One region of the Ideonella sp. genome, then DNA from elsewhere that is predicted to be linked to it. Evidence: predicted binding sites of a transcription regulator. Region 1 holds the regulator's gene; each other region holds the start of a gene.

Region 1 (5,393 bases):
GGCGATCGGCGAGCGGCTGTTCGCCAACACCTGCGCCCAGTGCCACGGCGCCGACGGGCGCGGCAGCAAGTCTTTCCCCGATCTGACCGACCGCGACTGGCTCGGCAGCGGCCAGGAGGGGCTGGACGCCTACATCCACAAGACCATCGTCGAAGGTCGCCGCGGCGTGATGCCGCCGATGGCCGCCGCCGTGGGCAATGGGGACGACGCGCGCAACGTGGCGCAGTACGTGCTCAGCCTGTCGGGCAGCGCGCACAACGAGCTGTCGGCCCAGCTGGGCAAGCCCAAGTTCGCGGCCTGTGCCGCCTGCCATGGCGTGGACGGCAAGGGCAACGCCGCCATCGGCGCGCCGAACCTGACCGACAAGATCTGGCTGCACGGCTGGGGCGAGCCGGCGATCCTCGCGATGATCAACGGCGGCAAGACCAACGTGATGCCGCCGCAGGCCCAGCGCCTGACGCCCGAGCAGGTCGAGGTGCTGACGGCCTATGTCTGGAGCCTGTCGCACCCCACCCAGGTGGCCGGGCAGTGATCGTGATGCAGGCCCATGCGTATGCTTGAACCGACGGCCAGCAAGCCAGCGGCTCGCGTGATCCCGATCGCCCCCGCGCCGGCTGAGGCCGGTGCAGGCGAGGGCGAGGGCAGCGGCGTTCTTGTCTCGCTGTACCAGAAGCAGAACAAGATCTACCCGCGCGCGGTCAGCGGCACCTTCGCCACCTGGCGCTGGCTGCTGGTCTGGGCTACGCAGCTGGTGTTCTACGGCATGCCGTGGCTGGTCTGGAACGACCGCCAGGCGGTGCTGCTCGACCTGGTCTCGCGGCGCTTCTACATCTTCGGCCTGGTGCTCTACCCGCAGGACTTCATCTACCTGACGGGCCTGCTGATCCTCTCGGCCTACGCCTTGTTCCTGTTCACCGCGGTGGCCGGGCGTCTGTGGTGCGGCTACGCCTGCCCGCAGACGGTCTACACCGAGATGTTCATGTGGGTCGAGCAGAAGTTCGAGGGCGACCGGGCCCAGCGGATGAAGCTCGACAAGAGCCCCTGGACCTGGGAGCGCCTGGCCCGCAAGGGCGGCAAGCAGACGGTCTGGCTGGCCATCGGGCTGTGGACCGGCTTCACCTTCGTCGGCTACTTCACGCCGATCCGCAGCCTGGCGCAAGAGGCGCTGACCCTGGGCTTCGGCCCGTGGGAGTGGTTCTGGGTGCTGTTCTACGGCTTTGCCACCTACGGCAACGCCGGCTACATGCGCGAGCAGGTCTGCAAGTACATGTGCCCCTACGCGCGCTTCCAGAGCGCGATGTTCGACCGCGACACGCTGATCATCAGCTACGACACGAAGCGCGGCGAGCCGCGCGGCGCAAGGCTGCGCAAGGGCGATCCGGCGGCGGCCACGCAGGGCGCGTGCGTCGACTGCGGGCTGTGCGTGCAGGTCTGCCCGACCGGCATCGACATCCGCAAGGGCCTGCAGTACGAGTGCATCGGCTGCGCCGCCTGCATCGACGTGTGCGACGGCATCATGGACAAGATGGCCGCCGGGCTGCCCCAAGCTGCCGCGTCCACCGCGAGCGGCGGCGATGCGGCGGCCAGGGGGCCTTATCGGCGCGGGCTGATCCGCTACGCCACCGAGAACAGCCTCGCCGAGCACCTGGGCTGGCGCCAGATCCTGCAGCGGGTGCTGCGGCCGCGGGTGCTGATCTACAGCACGGTGATGCTGCTGATCGCCGGGGCCTTCGTGGCCAGCCTGGCGCTGCGCAGCCCGTTCCGGGTCGACGTGGTGCGCGACCGCGCCTCGCTGGCGCGCCTGGTCGAAGACGGCCGGGTCGAGAATGTCTTCCGGCTGCAGGTGATGAACGTGACCGAGACACCGCAGCACTACCGTGTCAGCGCGCAAGGCCTGCCAGGGCTGGCCCTGGCGCGGGGCAGCGAGTTGACGCTCGCGCCGGCCGAGGCAAGGTGGCTGACGGTGGCGTTGCAGTTGCCGCCAGAATCGGCCGCCCAGGTGGGTGCCGGCCCCCACCCGATCGAATTTCGTGTAGAACGTGAGTCTGTCGGGGCTGAGCCGCCGGCGCAGGTGAGCGAGAAATCCAGCTTTGTGGTGCCGCGCTGAGAGAGCGGCACGGTCCAACACTGGCCGCCAACGAAGGTGGCCCAGAGGAGTGAAGCGATGAATGCGACCCGTACGCAAGACCAGGCGCTGCAGGCGCGCGCCTGGTGGCGTGAGCCGATGGTGTGGCTGATGATCGGCGGCCCGCTGGTCGTGGTGGTCGCCAGCCTGGTGACTGCGGTCATCGCCGCGCGTGGGGCCGACCCCGTGCTGAATCTGCAAGAGCGTGGCGGTGTGAGCGAGCGCTCGGCCGCGCCGGACGCGATGACGCCCGCGCTGCAGGCACGCAACCACGCCGCCACCGCCAAGCCCTGATGGGTGACACCGTGGCGCCAAACGGGGGAGCCGCCATGCCCCACCACCACGTGGCAGAGATCGATGTTGCGCCGCCGGTGCGCTGGCTGTGCATCCTCTGGCCGGCCTTCCTGATGGCGGGCGTGCTTGAGATGCTGGTCTTTGCCGTCGTCGACCCCCACCAGCTTTCATGGGCCGGTGCCGATTCGGCAGACTGGCAGCCGACAACCGTCTACTCGGTGGCTTTCCTGTTGTTCTGGCTGGTGATCGCGCTCGCGTCGACGATCACCCATTTCCTGACCCACCCGAACGTCGAGTGAGCGGCGCGCGGCGCCGATGGGCGCCGTGACGGCATGGCGCCCAGCCGGTGGCTTGCGCTCAGCAGGTGGCGCCGTTGACCAGCTGCTGCAGTCCAGCCTGGTTGATGATGCGGATCTGGCGCTGCCTGACCTGCAGCAGCCCGTCTTCCTGGAACTTCGAGAACGTGCGGCTGACCGTTTCGAGCTTCAGCCCGAGGTAGCTGCCGATCTCTTCGCGCGTCATGCGCAGCACCAGCGCCGAGGCCGAGAAGCCGCGCGACTGCAGGCGCTGGGTCAGGTTCAGCAGAAAGGCCGCCAGGCGCTCTTCGGCGCGCATGCTGCCCAGCAGCAGCATCACGCCGTGGTCGCGCACGATCTCGCGGCTCATGATCTTGTGGAACTGGCGCTGCAGGTCGCCGAACTCGCGCGACAGGTGCTCCAGCTCGGCAAAGGGGATCACGCAGACCTGCGAGTCTTCCAGCGCCACGGCGTCGCAGGTGTGGCGGTCGCCGCTGATCCCGTCCAGGCCCAGCAACTCGCCGGCCATCTGGAAGCCGGTCACCTGGTCGCGCCCGTCTTCGGACGAGACCCGGGTCTTGAAGAAACCGGTGCGCACCGCAAAGAGCGACTGGAAAGGCTCACCGGCGCGAAACAGCGTGTCGCCCCGGGCCACGGTGCGGCGCGTGGCCACCAGCTGGTCCAGCCGGGCGAGGTCGGTGCTCGACAAGCCCACCGGCAGGCACAGCTCGCGCAGGTTGCAGCTGGAGCAGGCCACGTTGAAGGCGCCAGCCCGTTCGCGGGCGCGTTCCGTGGCGGCCGCGCCGGGCTCGCGCGGGGGGAAAGGGCAGGGGTCGGCAGTGGGCATGATCATCCTCAACAACGGCGCAATTTTTCGCCGCAGGGGCCCCCGTCGGCTTGCGCCAGATCAAGCGCCGGGCCGGCACTGCGCGGCACGATTGGCCCCATGCCTGATCTGACCGTTGCCCCTGCTGCCGGCATTGCCACTCCCGAGTCGACGCCGGGCGGCCTGCCGCTTTCGTTGTTGCGCCGCTTCGACGTGCCGGGGCCGCGTTACACCTCGTACCCCACGGCCGACCGGTTCGTCGAGGCCTTCGGCCCGGCCGACCTTGAACAGGCCTTGCGCCAGCGCGCCGACGGGGCCTGCGTCGGCGCCCGCACGCCGCTGTCGCTGTACGTGCACATCCCGTTCTGCGAATCGTTGTGCTACTACTGCGCCTGCAACAAGGTCATCACCAAGCACCACGATCGCGCCGCCGAATACCTGCTGGCGCTGCGCGCCGAGATCGCGCTGTATGCCAAGGTGCTGGGTGCGCCGCAGCCGGTGTCGCAGCTGCACCTGGGCGGCGGTTCGCCCACCTTCTTGAGCGACGCCGAGCTCGAAGGCCTGATGGCCGAGCTGAACGATGCGTTTCGCCTGACCCCGAATGCCGAGGTGTCGATCGAGGTCGACCCGCGCACGGTGACCGCCGAGCGCCTGGCGGCCTTCCGGCGCATGGGCTTCAACCGGCTCAGTTTCGGCGTGCAGGATTTCGACCCCGAGGTGCAGAAGGCCGTGCACCGGGTGCAGAGCTTCGAAAGCGTGCGCGACCTGATCCTGGCGTCTCGCGCGCTGGGCTACGAGTCGATCAACACCGACCTGATCTACGGCCTGCCGAAACAGACGCCGGCCTCGTTCGCCCACACCGTGGCGCAGGTGGCCGAGTTGCGGCCCGACCGCATCGCGCTGTATGCCTACGCGCACCTGCCGCAACGCTTCAAGCCGCAGCGCCGCATTGAAGCGGCGATGCTGCCGCCGCCGGGCGACCGGGTGGCCATGCTGTCCGGCGCGATCGCGGGCTTCATGGGCCATGGCTACAGCTACATCGGCATGGACCACTTCGCGCTCGCCGACGACGCGCTGGCCGCCGCCAAGCGGCAGGGCCGGTTGCACCGCAACTTCCAGGGCTACAGCACGCAGCCCGACTGCGATTTGATCGGCCTGGGCGTGTCGGCCATCGGCCGCATGGGCGCCACCTACAGCCAGAACGCGAAGACGCTGCCCGAGTACTACGACGCGATCCGCCACGGCCAGCTGCCCACCGTGCGGGGCCTGGCACTGACCCGCGACGACCTGCTGCGCCGGGCCGTGATCATGGCGCTGATGTGCCAAGGGCGGGTCGAGTTCGAGTCGATCGAGCTGGCCTACCTGGTGAACTTCCGCGACTACTTCCGGGCCGAGCTGGGCGATCTCGCCACCTTCGCGGCCGAAGGGCTGGTCACCGTGGAGCCGGGCGCGCTGCAGGTGACCGCGTCGGGCTGGTTCGTGGTGCGGGCCATCGCGATGGTCTTCGACAAGCACCTGCAGGCCGACAAGGTGCGCGAGCGCTTCTCGCGCATCATCTGAGCCGCCTGCTGCCGCGATGACCGCCGCCCTGGCGCTGACCGCCTTGCTGATGGGGCTGGCCGGCTCGCTGCACTGCGCGGCGATGTGCGGTGCCCCCAGCATGGCCGCCGTTCGCGCCTGCGGCGGCTCGGCGCGCAACGCCTGGTCGGCCTTCCACCTGGGGCGGCTGGCCGGCTACGCGCTGGCCGGCGCGGTGGCGGCCGCCAGCGTGGCGGCCCTGTCGCACTGGAGCCAGCTGAGCCCGGCGCTGCGCCCGCTGTGGGCGCTGCTGCATGTGGCGGCGCTGGCCCTG
Region 2 (5,393 bases), on a different contig from region 1:
ACCAAGTCGGGGGTCGGCTACGCCTTTCGAGCCCCCCTCAAGGCGATCTAAGTCAACGCTGAACAAGTCCCTCGCGGGTCGCGCGTGCCTGCGCGCAGCCTCGCGGGGACTTATTCAGCGTCGCCCTGACGGCGGCGTCTAGCCTGCTCCCGTCTGGTCGATCACCAGGCGCAGCGTGGTGCCCTCGGGCCCGGTGCGCGCCACCTCGACGGTGCCGCCATGCAGGGCCATCACCTGCCGGACGATGTAGAGCCCCAGGCCGTTGCCGGTGTTGCTGTCGCTGCCCCGTGCGCCGCGCGAGAACAGGGTGGGCAAGAGTTCGGGGCGGATCCCCGGGCCCGAATCGCTCACCTCGATGACCAGGCCCAGCGGGTCGTCCGAATCGTCGATCAGCACCTTCACCGGCGAGCCGGGCGGGCTGAATTTCAAGGCGTTGGACAGCACATTGCGCAGCGCCAGCCGCGCCAGGCTCATGTCCATGAAGGCGGTCCGCGTCGACGTGTTGCGCCGAACCTGGATCCGATGTCGCTCGGCGTCGGGCATGTCCGCGATGCTCACGGCGATCAGCGTGTCCACATCGGTATCGGTGCGCAGGATGGGCTCTGGCCGCGCCAGCAAGGCCGCCACGGCCAGCGTGTTGTCGATGCTGCCCAACACCTGGCCCAGCACGGTCTGTGCGCGCACCAGTTGCTCTGCCGCGAAACCCTCGCCCATCGTGCGCAGCGCCCCTTGCGCGCTCTGCAGGGCGGCCGAGGCGTTGTTCAGCGGCTGCCGCACTTCGTGGGCGAGGACATCGAGCATTTCCGTCCGCTCGTGCAGCAACGCATCCAGCGCCGCCGCATGCTCTTCGATCTGGTTTCGAAGAAGCTGCTCGCGGCGCAGGGCGGCTTGCGTCTCCTTCAGCTGGGTCACCTCGGTCACCTGGACCAGGAACCCCCGGACGACACCGTCCACGACGTCGGGGATGTACTCTGCCAGGCTGTGGCGTTGAACGCCCCCCGGGCCCGGGACGATGCGCTCGAACACCTGGCTTTCACCGGCCAGCGCCGCGCGCATGTACGGCTCGTTCTGCGCGAACAGGTCGGGGCCGAGCAGGTCGCGGATCGAAGTGCCGATCAGGCGATCGGGGTCGGCGCCGAACCATCGCTCATAAGCCCGGTTGGCGAACCGGCAGCGCAGGTTGCGGTCCCAGTAGGCCAGCATCGACGGCACACGGTCGACCAGCAGCCGCATGTAGTAATCGACACCGTTGTCGAATTCGTCGCTCATCGGGATGGCCTTGCAAGATGGATCAGGCTTCTTCTTGGCATTCTGCGGCCTGTTCCGTGCCCCAGCGGTCTCGCGGCTTGATCTTCAGCAAGGGGGCAGGGGCGCCGCCGAGCGAAGCTGTGGTGAAGGAGATTTCTGCCATGGCCCCCTTGACCCTGACCGTTCTTCGCGACGAGCACGCGGCGCTGGCCGCGATGCTGCGCTCGGTGCTGCTGCTGTTGGGCGACCACCGCCAACGCGGCACGCTGCCGGATTTCTCGGTGCTGCGGGCCATGCTGTTCTACGTCGACGAGTTTCCCGAGAAGCGCCACCACCGCAAGGAAACCGAGCTGCTGTTCCCGAAGCTGCGGGCCCGCACCCCGCTGGCGCGGCCCCTGTTGGACCGCCTGGACCAGGACCACGCGAGCGGCGAACAGCGGGTGCGCGAGCTGGAGCATGCGTTGCTCGGCTTCGAGATGATGGGTGAGTCGCGGCGCGACGCGTTCGAGCAGGCGATGGCGCGTTACGTCGATTTCTACCTGGCCCACATGGCGCTGGAAGAGCGCGAGGTGCTGCCGCTGGCCGAACGGGTGCTCACCGCCGACGACTGGCGCGACCTGGACGAGGCCTTTGCCGCCAACCAGGACCCGCTGACCGGCCACGACGCCGAGGGCCCATACCGCGCGCTGTTCACCCGCATCGTCAATCTGGTGCCTGCGCCGCTCGGCCTGGGCCCGGCATCGACCGCGGCCAAGGCCGCTGCCCGTCGGGGGTGAGTGGAAGAAGAGTTGACCGGCCGCCTGCGCCGGCCGGCCGGTCCATCAGATGATCGTGGACAGCAGCACGGCCTGCATCACGTAGCGGCGCTTGTCGGCCAGCGGCTCGTCGCCGGTCAGCAGTGGCGCCAGTTCGGCGCTGGCGTGTGAGGCCGTGGCCAGCCCGTCGTAGACCGGGATGCTGGCGACGCCGGCCAGCTGCTGCACCAGCGAGGCCGGCAGGCCCTGGCATTCGACGGCGTCGTACAGGCGCCCGAGCAGGCGGGCGGTGTCCTGCACCTCGTTGTATTGGCTTTGCGGCGTGAACGCCGAGCGGATGACGGCCACATGCCCGCCCAGCGCGGCGGCGGCGGCGCAAAAATCTTGTGCGGCGGTGGTCTCGTCGTTGGCGCGCAGCAGCCCCAGCTTCTTTCCCCGCAACAAGGGTTGCGTGGTCCCGGCCTGGGCGGCGCGCTGCAACTGGCGTGCGCTGTCGAGCAGCGTCTGGCGGTCGGGCCAAGGCAGCTTGGCAGGTCCGTCAAAAGAGCCGGGTTGGGCGAGCGGGTGCATGGCGTTTGGGGAGGTGGTACGCACGACAGGGATCTTGGGAACGAAGCCTACGGGCCCGCACGGCCGCGGCTTTGATGCCCGTCAACCCACCGCCGTGCACTCCGTGTTGATACCGAGTTGACACAAGGTGTTCACGCAGCGTTACCGAGCGACGCCGGCCGTTGTCACGCCATTGCCGGGCGCTGCCTAGCATTCACTCACCGCCCCAAGCACCGACCCTTCAGGAGAGACCGACATGCTGAGCACCGCCACCCCCCACGCCGCCGCCCCGTTCAACCGCGCTGCCGTGGCTGCCAGCTGGGTGCCCAAGAGCGATGCGGCCGCCAACCAGCGCGCCAGCCAGGCGACCTCGGACACGCTGAAGCTGCTGGGTGACCGCCTGTCGCCGCAGCGCCGCGTGGTGCATGCTGGCGACGTGATCTACCAGGCCGGCGAGCGCTTCGGCAACCTCTACATCCTGAACTCGGGCTTCTTCAAGATCGTCACCGTGTCGCCCGATGGCCGCGAGCAGGTCGTGGGCCTGAAGTTCCGCGGCGACTGGCTGGGCTTCGACGGCATCGCCAACAACGAATACGCCTGCGACGCGGTGGCGATGGACATCGGCGAGGTCTGGATCGTCCGCTACGACACGCTGCTGGCGGCCTGCGCGGCCCAGCCGGCGCTGTTGACGGTGCTGCACGAGGCGATGAGCCGCGAAATCGCCCGTGACCGCGACTCGCTGATGTCGGTCTGCACGCTGCCGGCCGATGCCCGCGTGGCCGATTTCCTGCGCTACTGGGCCGAATCGCTGGCCAAGCGCGGCATGCGCACCGACCAGATCACGCTGCGCATGACCCGTGCCGAGATCGGCAACTACCTGGGCATGACGCTGGAAACGGTCAGCCGCGCACTGTCGAAGCTGGCCCGCGACAACCTGATTCGCTTCGTCGAGAAGGGCCGCCGCGACATCCACATCCCCGAGGTGAACGCGCTGAGCGAGTTCATCCAGGGTTGCCTGGCACCCGCTGCGAGCCCCGTTCTCCAGTGACCCAGCGCAGGCTCAGGCCTGCGAGATGACCCGGGCGATCGCCCGCGCCAATTGGGCACGGGTGTAGGGCTTGGGCAGCAGCTCCCAGCTGGCTGGCGCTTCGCGGTCGGCATCGAGCAGCTCTGACGAGAAACCCGACATCAGCAGGATCGCTAGCCGCGGGAAGCGCTGCTGGGCGAGCTGGGCCAGCGCGGTGCCGCGCATGCCGGCCCCCAGCGCGATGTCGGTCAGCAGCAGGTCGAAATCGGCGTCGGGCGACAGCACGTCCAGCGCCTGTTCGGCACTCGTGCACGCCGTCACCACGCACCCCAGCGTGTCGAGGAAGGTGCGCACCACCGCCCGCACCTCCGGGTCGTCTTCGACCAGCAGCACCTTCAGGCCCAGTGGCACGGCGTCGCCGGTGGCGGGGTCGACCTCTTCGCGGCCGATGTCGGTGCCCGGCCGCGGGATGTAGAGCGTCAGCGTAGTGCCTTTGCCGGCGGCGCTCTGGATCTCGACCGCGCCCTTGGACTGTTTGACGAAGCCGTAGACCGTGCTGAGCCCCAGGCCGGTGCCGCGGCCGAGTTCCTTGGTGGTGAAGAAGGGCTCGAACGCCCGCTCTTTCACCTCGTCGGGCATGCCCGTGCCTGTGTCGGCGATCGAGATCGCGACGAAATGCTCGTCGGGCGCCGTGGGGTCGTCCAGCTCGCTGCGCAGCTCGGTCGGCAGGTGCGCGCGCGCACGGCCGCTGAAGCGCAGCGAACCACCGTCGGGCATCGCGTCGCGGGCGTTGATGGCGATGTTCAGCAGTGCCGATTCGAGCTGGCCCGGGTCGGCCAGCACCGCCGGGCAATCCGGCGACGCGTCGACCTCGATGCGGATGCGCTGGTCGAGCGTGCGCCGCAGCATGTCGGCCAGCGAATGCAGCAGCTGGCTCACGTCGACCGTGTTGGGCTGCAGCACCTGCCGGCGCGAGAACGCCAGCAGCTTGCTGGTCAGCTCGGCGCCACGCCGGCTGGCACGGGCGGCCGCGGCGACCAGCTGCTGGCCATAGGCATCGTCGGCCAGGCCCGGCAGCTCTTCCAGCACCTGCAGGTTGCCCTGGATCACCGTCAGCAGGTTGTTGAAATCGTGGGCGATGCCGCCGGTCAGCTGGCCGACGCTCTCGAGCCGCTGGGCGTGGTTCAAGGCCTCTTCCGACTGGGCCCGTTGCTGGCTGCTGGCCAGCAGGTTGGCCAACGATTCGAGAAAACGCAGCTCGTCGTCACCAAAACGGCGGTCGCCGCGCGCATGCACCGTGAGCACGCCGGTCACCCGGCCGCGGTCGGACAGCGGCACGGCCACGCCGCTGGTCAGTGCAGCCTCGGCGTAGGCGGGCGGCATCTGGAAGCGCTGTTCGGTGCGGTAATCGGTGACAACGATGGGTTTGCCCTCGGCGTAGACCAGCCCCGCGGGCCTGTCGGGGCGGTTGGGCACCCGCGCGCCGACGCCTTCGCCGGGCAGCAGCCCGACGCCGCCGGCGACGCGAAACTCGAGCCGGCTGGGTTCGAGCAGCATCACCGATGCCGATTCGACCTGCAGCGCTTCGGCGGCGATCGCCGGGACCTGGTCGAGCAGGGCCTGCGGGTCGCGCGCATCCACCGCCAGCCGGCCCAGCTGCGCCAGGTGCTCGCTGTAGCGTGCCCGCTGCAGGGCCTGCAACACACGCGGGTAGGCGCCGATGTCGCGGATGGCCGCCACCACCAGCGGCAGGCCGTGGTCCTGCAGCGGGCTCAGCGCGATCTCGACCATCACCTCGCTGCCGTCCCGGCGCC
Region 3 (5,393 bases), on a different contig from region 1:
CTGCGCAGCCGGCCACCGAAGCCCGCCCCTTCCCCCCCGCACAGCCGCCCAGCGGCCTGCCCTGGGGCGCGCAGCAACAACGCCTGAGCCTGGCCGACCTGGGAACCTTGTACGCCCGCGAGGCGCCGGCCCCATGGTCCGTGCCCACTGCCGCGCCCATGGCGGGCAGCGCGGCGCCCATGAACGACATTGCCCGCAGCGATGAGCCGCCGGCGCCGGTCGAGGCGAACGACTGGCCACTCGGCCGTGCGTTGGCGCAGCTGGCCGGCGTTTACGTGCTGGCCGAGAACGCGCAAGGGCTGATCGTCGTCGACATGCACGCAGCCCACGAGCGCATCGTCTACGAGCGTTTGAAGGCCGCCGCGCGGCAGGCACCGCTGGCGGCGCAGCCACTGCTGATCCCCAGCACCTTTGCCGCCACGCAAGAAGAGGTGGCGGTGGCCGAAGCCCGCGCCGCCGACCTGGCCGCGCTGGGGCTGGACATCTCGCCGCTCGGGCCCACCACGCTCGCCGTGCGGGCCCGCCCCGCCGCCCTGCCCGACGCCGACCCCGTCACGCTGGCCCGCTCGGTGCTGCGCGAACTGGCCGACTTGGCCGAAGCCGACGCCGGGCGCATGATCGAGCGTGCGCAGGACGAGATCCTCGCGACGATGGCCTGCCACGGCGCTGTGCGCGCCAACCGCCGGCTGACGATCGAAGAAATGAACGGGCTGCTGCGCCAGATGGAAGCCACCGAGCGCGCCGACCAATGCAACCACGGCCGGCCTACCTGGCGCCAGGTCACGATGAAGGAACTGGACGCGCTCTTCCTGCGCGGCCGTTGACACGATGACCATCAATTCCGACCGCAACATCCAGCGCACGCCCAAGCGTGCGACACGAGCGGCCACGCCCGCTGCTCCCGCGCCCGCCGGCACCCCGGCAGCCCCTGCGCCCGCCGGCCCGCCTGCCGTGCCGTCCGTCCCGGTGTCGTACGCGCCGCCGTCGTCGCGCCCGGCATACGGGAACGCCCCGCAACGCGCCCCGGCACCCCATCGCTCACCCGCGCCCGCTTACGCCAAGACAGGGCGACCGGATCAGGCTGGCCGGCCGGCCCGGCAGGATCAAAGCCCCTGGCCGGCCCGGCCGGACCAACCCAACCGACCGCCCAGGCCGGACCAACCCGCCCGGTCGGCCCGGCCGGACCAGCCTCCCAGGTCGCCCAGGCCCGACCAAGCCGCCGGCCCGCGCCGCGTGCCACGCGACGAAGCACCGCCGCCGCAGGTGCGGCCCGCCCCGCGCCCGCCGACCCCGCGCACGTCGGACGCCGAAGGCATCCGCCTGTCCAAGCTGCTGGGTGACCGCGGCCTCGCCTCGCGCCGCGAAGCCGACGACTGGATCGCCGCCGGCTGGGTCAAGGTCGACGGCCAGATGGCCGTGCTGGGCCAGCGCGTGCTGCCCGACGCCAAGATCGAGGTCGACCCGCAGGCGCACAACCAGCAGGCGCAGCGCGTGACGATCCTGCTGAACAAGCCGATCGGCTATGTCTCGGGCCAGGCCGAAGACGGCTACGAGCCGGCCAGCGTGCTGGTGACCGCATCCACCCATTGGCCGGACGATCCGCACCGCCGCCCGTTCCACCCCGGCCACGCCCGCCACCTGGCCCCGGCCGGCCGGCTGGACATCGATTCGACCGGCCTGCTGGTGCTGACGCAGGACGGCCGCATCGCCAAGCACCTGATCGGCGAAGACTCCGACGTCGAGAAGGAATACCTGGTGCGCGTGGAATACCAAGGCGAAGGCACGCTGCCCGAAGCCGACCTGAAGCGCCTGCAATACGGCCTGATGCTGGACGGCAAGCAACTCAAGCCCGCCAAGGTCAGCTGGGCCAACGAAGACCAACTGCGCTTCGTGCTGCGCGAAGGCCGCAAGCGCCAGATCCGCCGCATGTGCGAGCTGGTCGGCCTGAAGGTCGTCGGCCTGAAGCGTGTGCGCATCGGCAGCGTCGTGCTGGGCAAGCTGCCCGTCGGGCAGTGGCGCTACCTGGGCCCGCACGAAAGGTTCTAGAGCCCCCACGCCCCCTCCGGGGGCTGCCCCCCGAGGGGGCTCGCGCAGCGGACCGGCCAAGCCGGATCCGCGCACGCCACTTGAAGAGGACGGCGCTTCGCGCGCCCCGAAGGCCCAGCAGTTCGTGCGACAAACCCGACTTCTTCTGGAAAAGGCCGCCGCAGAGCCGTTGCCGGACTGGGACGACCTGGCGTCCAGCTTCAGGCTGGGGCAGTTCGGCAAGGGCGCCGATGTGTTTGCCGAGGGCGAGTGGCAGCCGTTCGTCTACGTGGTGCGGCGTGGCATGGTCAAGCTCAGCTACATCAACGAGCTGGGTGACGAGTGGATCAAGTCATTCATCGGCGACGGTGACTTCTTTGCCTGCCCCAACGTGCTGGTGGCCGGCGGCAAGACCGACTACTCGGCCATCACGCTCGAAGACAGCGAGATCGAGCAGGTCGACTACGCCAGCCTGCGCCGCCTGATGGAGCGCCACCCGGCGTGGCAGCGCGCCGTGCTGCAGTTGCTGGAATGGCACATCGTGCGCAAGGAGCAGCGCGAGCGCGAGCTGCTGACGATGCGCCCCGATGAGCGCTACCGGGCCTTCCTGGCCACGTTTCCCACGTTGGCACCGCGCATCCAGGTGCGGGACATAGCGCATTACCTGGGCGTCACGCCCGAGGCCCTGAGCCGCATCCGCAAACGCCTGCGAGCTTGATCCCGGTCAACCCCGGGCCCGCCCAATTGATCCTGATCATTTGATCGCCCCAGGCACGGCGGCGAAGCTGGCGACTCGCCTTCGCCGGCCACCCGGTGAAGCTCAGCGGACCCTCCGCACCCCTCACCCGATGGCCACATCCATGCACGAAATTGCTCCCACCACCCCGCGCGCCCAGATCAAAGCCTATCTGCTGGGCGGCGGCATCGGCTCGATGGCCGCCGCCGCCTTCATGATCCGCGACGCCCAGGTGCCCGGCGCCAACATCACCCTCCTCGAAGCCGGCCCGCTGATGGGCGGCAGCCTGGACGGGGCCGGCGATGCCGAGCGCGGCTACTCGCTGCGCGGCGGGCGCATGCTCACGACCGACAACTACGAGTGCACCTGGGACCTGTTCAAGTCGATCCCTTCGCTGGAGCACCCCGGTCGAAGCGTGTTCGACGAGACCCTGGCCTTCAACGAAAAGTACAAAGCCCATTCGATGGCCCGCCTGGTCAACCGCCAGCGCGCCAAGATGCCGGTGGCGTCGATGGGTTTCTCGGCCCACGACCGCCTGGACCTGCTCAAGCTCAGCAACGCCAGCGAAGAAGAGCTGGGCACCTCGGCCATCACCGACTGGCTCTCGCCGTCGTTCTTCGAGACCGAGTTCTGGTTCATGTGGGCCACCACCTTCGCCTTCCAGCCCTGGCACAGCGCGGTCGAGTTCAAGCGCTACCTGCACCGCTTCATGCTCGAGTTCTCACGCATCGAGACGCTGGGCGGCGTCAAGCGCACCGTCTACAACCAGTACGACTCGTTCGTGCGGCCGCTGCAGGCCTGGCTGCAGGCGCAAGGCGTGCAGTTCGTGATGGACGCCAAGGTCACCGACCTGGAACACCGCGAAGAAGACGGCCAGTTCGTCGTCACGGCCATCCACTACCAACACGCCGGGGCGGCCGAACGCATCGAGGTGGCGGCCAGCGACCTCGTGTTCTTCCAGAACGGCTCGATGACCGACGCGTCGAGCCTGGGCTCGATGCAGAGCGCGCCGCCAAAGCTGGACAAGCAAGACAGCGGCGGCTGGGCGCTGTGGGAAAAGCTGGCCGAGGGCCGGCCCGATTTCGGCAACCCGGCCGCGTTCAACAGCAGCATCGCCGAGTCGATGTGGGAGTCGTTCACCGTCACGCTCAAGGACAGCGTGTTCTTCGACAAGATGAAGGCGTTCAGCGGCAACGAGCCCGGCACCGGCGGCCTGGTGACCTTCAAAGATTCGAACTGGCTGATGTCCATCGTGCTGGCCCACCAGCCGCACTTTGCCAACCAACCGGCCGGCGTGCAGGTGTTCTGGGGTTATGCGCTGTTCCCGGACCGCATCGGCAATTTCGTCGCCAAGCCGATGGCCGAATGCAGCGGCGAAGAGATCCTGCGCGAGCTGTGCGGCCACCTGCGCTTCGATCTCGACGCCGTGGCCAACGCCAACTGCATCCCCTGCCGCATGCCCTACATCACCAGCATGTTCATGCCGCGTGCGCTGAGCGACCGGCCGCTGCCGGTGCCGAAGTCGTCGAAGAACCTCGCCTTCGTCAGCCAGTTCGTCGAGATCGCCGACGACGTGGTCTTCACCGTCGAATACTCGGTGCGGGCCGCGCAGATGGCGGTGTATGAGCTGCTGGCGGTGGACCGCGAGGTGCCCGCCATCATCCGGCACGACCGGTCGGTGAAGACGCAGTTCGAGGCGCTGGTGAAGGCCTTGAAGTAAGGCGGGCCTCCCGGCCCGGCCCCTTTGCTCGCCGCGCGAGCAAAGGGGCCTGCAAGACTCAAACCGCGAGCAGCTCGACCTCGAACACCAAGGTCGCGTTGGGCGGGATCACGCCGCCGGCGCCACGGGCACCATAGCCCAGGTGCGGCGGGATCGTCAGCACGCGCGTGCCGCCGACCTGCATGCCCTGCACGCCTTCGTCCCAGCCACGGATCACCATGCCGGCGCCGAGGTCGAACTCGAAGGGGTCGTTGCGGTCCTTGCTCGAATCGAACTTGCGGCCGCGGTTGTTCGGCGCAGCGGCGTCGAAAAGCCAGCCGGTGTAGTGCACGGTGACGCTGTCGCCTTCCTTGGCGACGTCACCGCTGCCGACCACCACGTCGTCCATCAGCAGCTTCGGCCGCTCGGGCGTGGGCAGCAGCTCGACCTCGAACACCAAGGTGGCATTCGGCGGGATCACGCCACCGGCGCCGCGCGCACCGTAGCCCAGCTCGGCCGGGATCGTGAGCACGCGCGTGCCGCCGACCTGCATGCCCTGCACGCCTTCGTCCCAGCCACGGATCACCATGCCGGCGCCGAGGTCGAACTCGAAGGGGTCGTTGCGGTCCTTGCTCGAGTCGAACTTGCGGCCGCGGCCGTCGGCGGCCTTCGGGTCGTGCAGCCAGCCGGTGTAGTGCACGGTGACCGTCTGACCAGCCTTGGCGGTGTCGCCGCTGCCGGTGACGCGGTCGTCGATCTGCAGGCCGCTGGGGGTGCTCATGGGGGATCCTTTCGTGGTCGATGGCGCCGCGGCCTTTCCCGCGGCGAAGGCGGGGATCATGCCATCGTGGACCGGCCAGGCGAATTCAAGCAGGACATTGGGGCTATCTGGGTCGGTGTGAATGACGGGAACGCGGTGCCGCGCGGTGGGCC
Region 4 (5,393 bases), on a different contig from region 1:
AGGACGTCCAGCGCCGCCAGGCCGGCCCCACGGCCGAGCAGCAACTCGGCGCGCAGCAGCTCGAGGTGGCGCCAGTGCGCGTTCAAGCCGGCGGCCCGGGCGTTGACGGTGGCCTTGTCGAGGTGGGCCCATGCCGATTCGTGCCGACCTTGCAGCAGGCTCAGCTCGATCTGGTGCAGCTGGACGAAGGTGACCAGCCGCAGGTCCTGCAGCCGTTGGGCGGCCAGCACGGCGCGGTCCAGGCTGGCCTGGGCGTCTTGCAGCGATTGCTGCGATGCATCGGGGTCGTCGGCATCGCGCGCCATGCGCGCCACTTGCAGGCACAGCGAGGCATGGTTGCAGCGCATGGTGGTTTCCAGGCGCAGCTCGTCATGCTCGCGGTCGAATTCGCTGGTCAGCGCCGACAAGATGCGCTGCGCCGCCCACGGGTCGCCCAGCAGAAAGAAGGCCGACGCCGCGGTGCCGCGGGCGCGAACATAGTGCGCCAGCCCACCCAGCCTGGAAGCCAGGCCCAGCAGCTCGGTGAGGTGCTCCAGGCTCTGCTCGTACTGAGCCAGCTCGCCCGCGGCCACCACCGCCACGGCCAGCACCGCAAACCGCTGCTCGAGCGTGGACTCGATGCCCGGGTCCACCCGCTTGAGGAAGGCACGCGTGCTCTGCAGGCTGACGTCGAGCTGGCCCAGGCGGTAGGCCGAGACGCAGCGCAGGTGCTCGACCTTCGCCACCAACGGGGCAGGCAGCCCGCCGCCGGCCAGGGGCGCCAGCAGTTCGATCGTCGCGATCAACCGCCCCTGTTCGAAATGCTGCTGCGCCAGTTCCAGCACTTCAGCAGCTCGATCGGGTGAGGTTCTTGGCATTCGAGGTCGTTGCGCACACGGTGAGCGGCGATTCTGACTGCGCTTTCGCGCCTGGGGGAAGACACCGGCTGACGAAGTCTGCGGATTCCGTGTTCACTGCATCGAATATCGCGCGCTTGATCGGCTCGATGGTCACCGCCGCCGACGGCGCAGCCCCCTTCGGTACAGTCGCAGCGCCATGACAGGGAGCGCAGCATGACCGAGCCGCAGCAGGGGCGCGACACACCCGCAGCCGATGCACGCCGGCTGCATCCGGACGTCCTGAAGCTCGGCCTCGTCAGCTTTCTGGTCGACGTGAGCTCAGAGATGATCTTCGCGGTCTTCGCCGTCTTCTTCACGACGATCGCGGGCGCTTCGAGCGCGCTGCTGGGTCTGGTCGAAGGGCTGGCCGATCTGTCGAGCTCGTCGCTCAACCTGCTGGCGGGCTGGTTGTCGGACCGCAGCGGCCGGCGCAAGGCCTTGGTGATCGCGGGCTATGGTTTTTCGACGCTGGCCAAGTCGATCCTGCTGGTGTCGAGCGCGATCACCGGCCTGGCGGTGTTTCGCGTGGTCGAGCGCCTGGGCAAGGGCTTTCGCGGGCCGCCGCGCGACGCATGGCTGAGCTCGATCGCACCGCCGGCCTCGCGGGGCTACTCGTTCGGCGTGCACAAGGCGCTGGACAAAGCCGGCGCCGTCGTCGGCCCGCTGGTGGCATATGGCCTGCTGCAATCGCTGGGTGAATCGGCGTCGACCTACCGCACCTTGTTCTGGGTGGCTTTCGTGCCGGCACTGGCCAGCCTGGTGGTCCTGGCGCTGATCGGCGAGCGGCCGGCCGTGCAGCACGGCCGCGAGAGCCCGCTGGCCGCGTGGGCCCTGCTGAGCCCACGATTCAAACGCTTTCTGCTGCCGTCGGCCTTGTTCGCGCTGGCGTATTTTTCGCTCGGCTTCTTGTTGCTGCGCGCACACGAGCTGGGCTTTGGCGTGGCCGAGATCGTGCTGCTGTATGCGCTGTTCAACACCACCTGCGTCGTCGTGGCGCCGTTCGCGGGGCTGCTGGGCGACCGGGTCGGCCGCGCGCGCATCATCTTGCTCGGCTACACGCTGTATGGGCTGATCAACCTCGGCGCGGCCTTCATCACCGAACGATGGGCACTGGCGGCGCTGTTCGCCGTCTACGGCATCTTCTACGCCATCGACGAATCACAAGGCAAGGCCTTCATCGCCGACCTCGAACCCGAGCGCCGCGCCACCGCGATCGGCGTCTTCGGCTTCGTGACCGGCGTGCTGTACCTGCCGGCCTCGCTGCTGGCCGGCCTGCTGTGGGCCGTGGCGCCGGCAGCGGCTTTTGGGGCGGCAGCGGCGCTGTCGCTGCTGGCCATCGTCGCGTTCGTGGCGTTGATGCCGCGTTAGTGGTGCCGAGCGCTCAAGGCCGCGGCTGCGGCATCACCGGTTGCGTGGGCTGCTTCGGCGGTGGCGGCGGTGGGGGCGGCTGAGGGTTGATGGGCGGTTGGCCGGGGAACTGAGGCCAGCGCTGGCGATTGACCCGCGGCGCGCGCGCCCAGCGCTCGCGTTCTTCGTACCACGGCTGGTCGGTGTAGTTCTGGGCCCAGTAGGCCAGCAGGTCGAAGCCGATGACCTCGATGCCGGTGCGGCGCACGCTCACGCTCGCGCCGTCCGGGCGGCGGGCGATGTTGTCGGCATAGACCCAGCCGCGGCCGCGCTGGGCGGCCACGTCGCACCAGGTGAAGTCGTCCAGGCAGCCTTGCACCGAGACGTCGGCACCCGCAGGCAGCGTGGTGACCTGCGGCAGATCGGGTGACGGGCCGGCGAACAGCGACGTCTCGTGGGCCAGGTAGGTGTCTGCTGCCGCGGCCGGCGCGGGCTGCCAGGCCAGCAGCGCCGCGGCGAGCATCGAGAAGGTCAGTGGTCTGAGCATGATGGGCTCCCGTGCCAACGACATTGAATTCGCTGCGGCAGCCGCATCGGTGGGGGGCTGACGTTCGTCAGCCCGCCGGCTTGTCGCTGCGCAGTTTCAGATTCTGCCGCAGCGTGTCGCTCATCGGCATGTCGATCACCGCGCCTCGCGCAGGGACCTCAGGCCAGCGACGGGCACAGCACGCGCACGCGCCAGACAGAGAAAGACTCTTCCACGCAATTCCAGCGGAAGCCGCCCGGTTCGTGTTCCTGGAGCTGGAAGTAAAGCGGACGGGGATCCTGGTCGTGGATCAGTTCCATCGATTGCCCCGCCTTCAGCAGGCGGTAGGTATTCAGCACGAGGCTGGGGTGGTCGCGCGGCGGGATGTCGCGCAGGTCGATCTTCGTGCCATAGGTGGTGAGGGTCATGTGTCGCTCCGAATCGGCGCTGGTCAACGCCAGGCTGGCTCGATGTTCGACCGTCTGCTCGCCGGTGCGTTTGACCCTGAGCAACACCTGGCCAACCAGGGCCCGCGGCGTTCGCAGGTTTGTTGTCCAAGGACAAGGCTGCCCCGGTGGGGGCATGAAAACATGCTTCGCCACAACACCCCAATGGGCGAGGGATGCCATGGCCGATGCGATCACATTGATCCAAGAACTGTTCGAGGCGCAAGCCCGACGCACGCCGCAGCGAACGGCACTCGTGGCCGGGGCCCAGACGCTCTCGTATGCCGAGTTGGACACGCGCGCCGAGCGCCTGGCCGCGGCCTTGCGCGAACGCGGCGTTGGGCGCGGGCACCGGGTGGGCGTGTGCCTCGAGCGAGACGCGAACCTGCTCGCCGTGGTGCTCGGCGTTCTCAAGGCCGGGGCGGCTTACGTGCCGCTCGACCCCTCGTTCCCGCGCGAGCGGCTGAGCTTCATGGCGCAGGATGCGCAGCTCACGCTGCTCGTGTCCACGGCCGCGCTGGCGGGCACGTTCGGCCTGCCGCGCGAGCGGCAGCTGTTGCTCGATGCCGATGCGCCCCGCATCGACGACGCACCAGCGACCCGGCTCACGGCAAACGCCGCCGAAAACGCTGCCATGGGGTGCGCCGACGACCCCGCCTATGTGATCTACACCTCGGGCTCCACCGGCCAGCCCAAGGGCGTGGTCGTGCCGCACGGCGCGGTGGTCAATTTTCTGGTGAGCATGGCCCGTGAACCGGGCTTGACGCGAGACGACGTGCTGGTGGCCGTCACCACCTTGTCGTTCGACATCGCGGTGCTGGAGTTGCAGCTGCCGCTCACGGTGGGGGCCACCGTGGTCATGGCCAGCCGCAACGATGCGATGGACGGCCGTGCGCTGCGAGCGCTGCTGAGCACGCACGGCGCCACCGTCATGCAGGCCACGCCGGTCACCTGGCGTTTGTTGCTGGACGCAGGCTGGGACGGTGCGTCACCGTTCAAGGCCCTGGTCGGCGGCGAAGCCTTGCCCGAAGACCTGGCCGAGCAACTGCTCGCGCGCGGCGTCGAGCTGTGGAACATGTACGGCCCGACCGAAACCACCGTGTGGTCGACCTGCTGCCGCGTCACCAACGCACGCGACATCCACATCGGCCGGCCGATTGCGAACACCGAGGTTCTCGTGCTGGACGCTCAACGGCAGCCGGTACCGCCCGGTGGCACGGGCGAGTTGCTGATCGGCGGGGCAGGGCTGTCGTCGGGCTATTTCAACCGGCCCGCGCTGAGCGCCGAGAAGTTCATCGCCCATCCGTTCAAGCCGGGTGCCAGGCTCTACTGCACCGGCGACCTCGCGCGCTTTCGGCCCGACGGGAACCTCGAGTGCCTGGGGCGCATCGACGACCAGGTCAAGATCCGTGGCTTTCGCGTCGAACTCGGCGAGATCGAAGCCGCGCTCGCGCGCATCGACGGCATCCGGCAGGCGGTGGTCGTGCTGCGAGAAGACAGCCCTGGCGAGAAGCGCCTGGTGGCCTACTACACGGGCACCGGCAGCGGTGTCGAGTTGACGGCCGACGCCCTGCGCCAGCGGCTCAGGCAGACCTTGGCCGACTACATGGTGCCGTCGCTGTTCCAGCCGGTCGACAGCCTGCCCCTGACACCCAACGGCAAGATCGATCGCAAGGCGCTGCCGGCGCCGCTGCAGGCCAGGCCGCACCTGGCGCAGGCCTACATCGCCCCGCGCACGGCCGTCGAGCGGCAACTGGCGGCTCTGTGGTGCGAGCTTCTGCATGTGGACAAGGGCGGCATCGACGACAGCTTCTTCGATCTCGGCGGCACATCGCTGGTGGTGCTGCGCATGGTGAGCTTGTATCGGGCTCGCTTCGGGGCAGACATCCCGCCCGTCAAGGCCTTTCAATACCCGACCATCGCGCAGCTGGCGCACTATCTCGAAGGGCGCGAAACCAGCGCACCGTTGCACGAAGGCGCTGAACGCCGGGCGCAACAGTGGCGCACCGGCGCGGCCCCGGGCGAGCGGCCGCGCCATGCCGTGGCGATCGTCGGCATGGTGGGCCGGTTTCCGGGTGCAGAAAACCTCGACGAGCTGTGGCGCAATCTGTGCAACGGTGTCGAATCGATCTCGTTCTTCGCCCCTGAAGAGCTCGGGCCGGGCATCGACCCGCAACTGCGCAACGACCCCGACTA

The links. Region 1 encodes FNR, which switches genes on or off when oxygen is low (the NO sensors DNR and NnrR bind a similar motif). Its sites were predicted from a motif close to TTGATNNNNATCAA; they were not measured.
Region 2: the regulator FNR is predicted to act here: its motif matches at 2,645-2,658, upstream of ACE3SG_RS10540 (ornithine carbamoyltransferase).
Region 3: the regulator FNR is predicted to act here: its motif matches at 2,770-2,783, upstream of ACE3SG_RS27620 (oleate hydratase).
Region 4: the regulator FNR is predicted to act here: its motif matches at 3,250-3,263, upstream of ACE3SG_RS20185 (DUF2249 domain-containing protein).

The regions. Positions count from the first base shown of each region.
Region 1 is NZ_JAYSDQ010000026.1:53,426-58,818, reverse strand. It holds gene ccoP (cytochrome-c oxidase, cbb3-type subunit III) at 1-532, shown strand, start outside; gene ccoG (cytochrome c oxidase accessory protein CcoG) at 548-2,107, shown strand; gene ACE3SG_RS26275 (hypothetical protein) at 2,165-2,419, shown strand; gene ACE3SG_RS26270 (hypothetical protein) at 2,455-2,718, shown strand; gene fnr (fumarate/nitrate reduction transcriptional regulator Fnr) at 2,777-3,562, opposite strand; gene hemN (oxygen-independent coproporphyrinogen III oxidase) at 3,662-5,101, shown strand; gene ACE3SG_RS26255 (sulfite exporter TauE/SafE family protein) at 5,118-5,393, shown strand, end outside.
Region 2 is NZ_JAYSDQ010000006.1:219,457-224,849, forward strand. It holds gene ACE3SG_RS10525 (response regulator transcription factor) at 1-51, shown strand, start outside; gene ACE3SG_RS10530 (ATP-binding protein) at 139-1,269, opposite strand; gene ACE3SG_RS10535 (hemerythrin domain-containing protein) at 1,410-2,024, shown strand; gene ACE3SG_RS10540 (ornithine carbamoyltransferase) at 2,070-2,573, opposite strand; gene ACE3SG_RS10545 (Crp/Fnr family transcriptional regulator) at 2,809-3,600, shown strand; gene ACE3SG_RS10550 (PAS domain S-box protein) at 3,613-5,393, opposite strand, start outside.
Region 3 is NZ_JAYSDQ010000030.1:16,589-21,981, forward strand. It holds gene mutL (DNA mismatch repair endonuclease MutL) at 1-824, shown strand, start outside; gene ACE3SG_RS27610 (pseudouridine synthase) at 1,234-2,046, shown strand; gene ACE3SG_RS27615 (Crp/Fnr family transcriptional regulator) at 2,171-2,743, shown strand; gene ACE3SG_RS27620 (oleate hydratase) at 2,886-4,481, shown strand; gene ACE3SG_RS27625 (FKBP-type peptidyl-prolyl cis-trans isomerase) at 4,540-4,869, opposite strand; partial or broken gene ACE3SG_RS27630 (FKBP-type peptidyl-prolyl cis-trans isomerase) at 4,897-5,241, opposite strand.
Region 4 is NZ_JAYSDQ010000016.1:29,017-34,409, reverse strand. It holds gene ACE3SG_RS20200 (hypothetical protein) at 1-857, opposite strand, end outside; gene ACE3SG_RS20195 (MFS transporter) at 1,053-2,246, shown strand; gene ACE3SG_RS20190 (SH3 domain-containing protein) at 2,260-2,772, opposite strand; gene ACE3SG_RS20185 (DUF2249 domain-containing protein) at 2,931-3,179, opposite strand; gene ACE3SG_RS20180 (amino acid adenylation domain-containing protein) at 3,379-5,393, shown strand, end outside.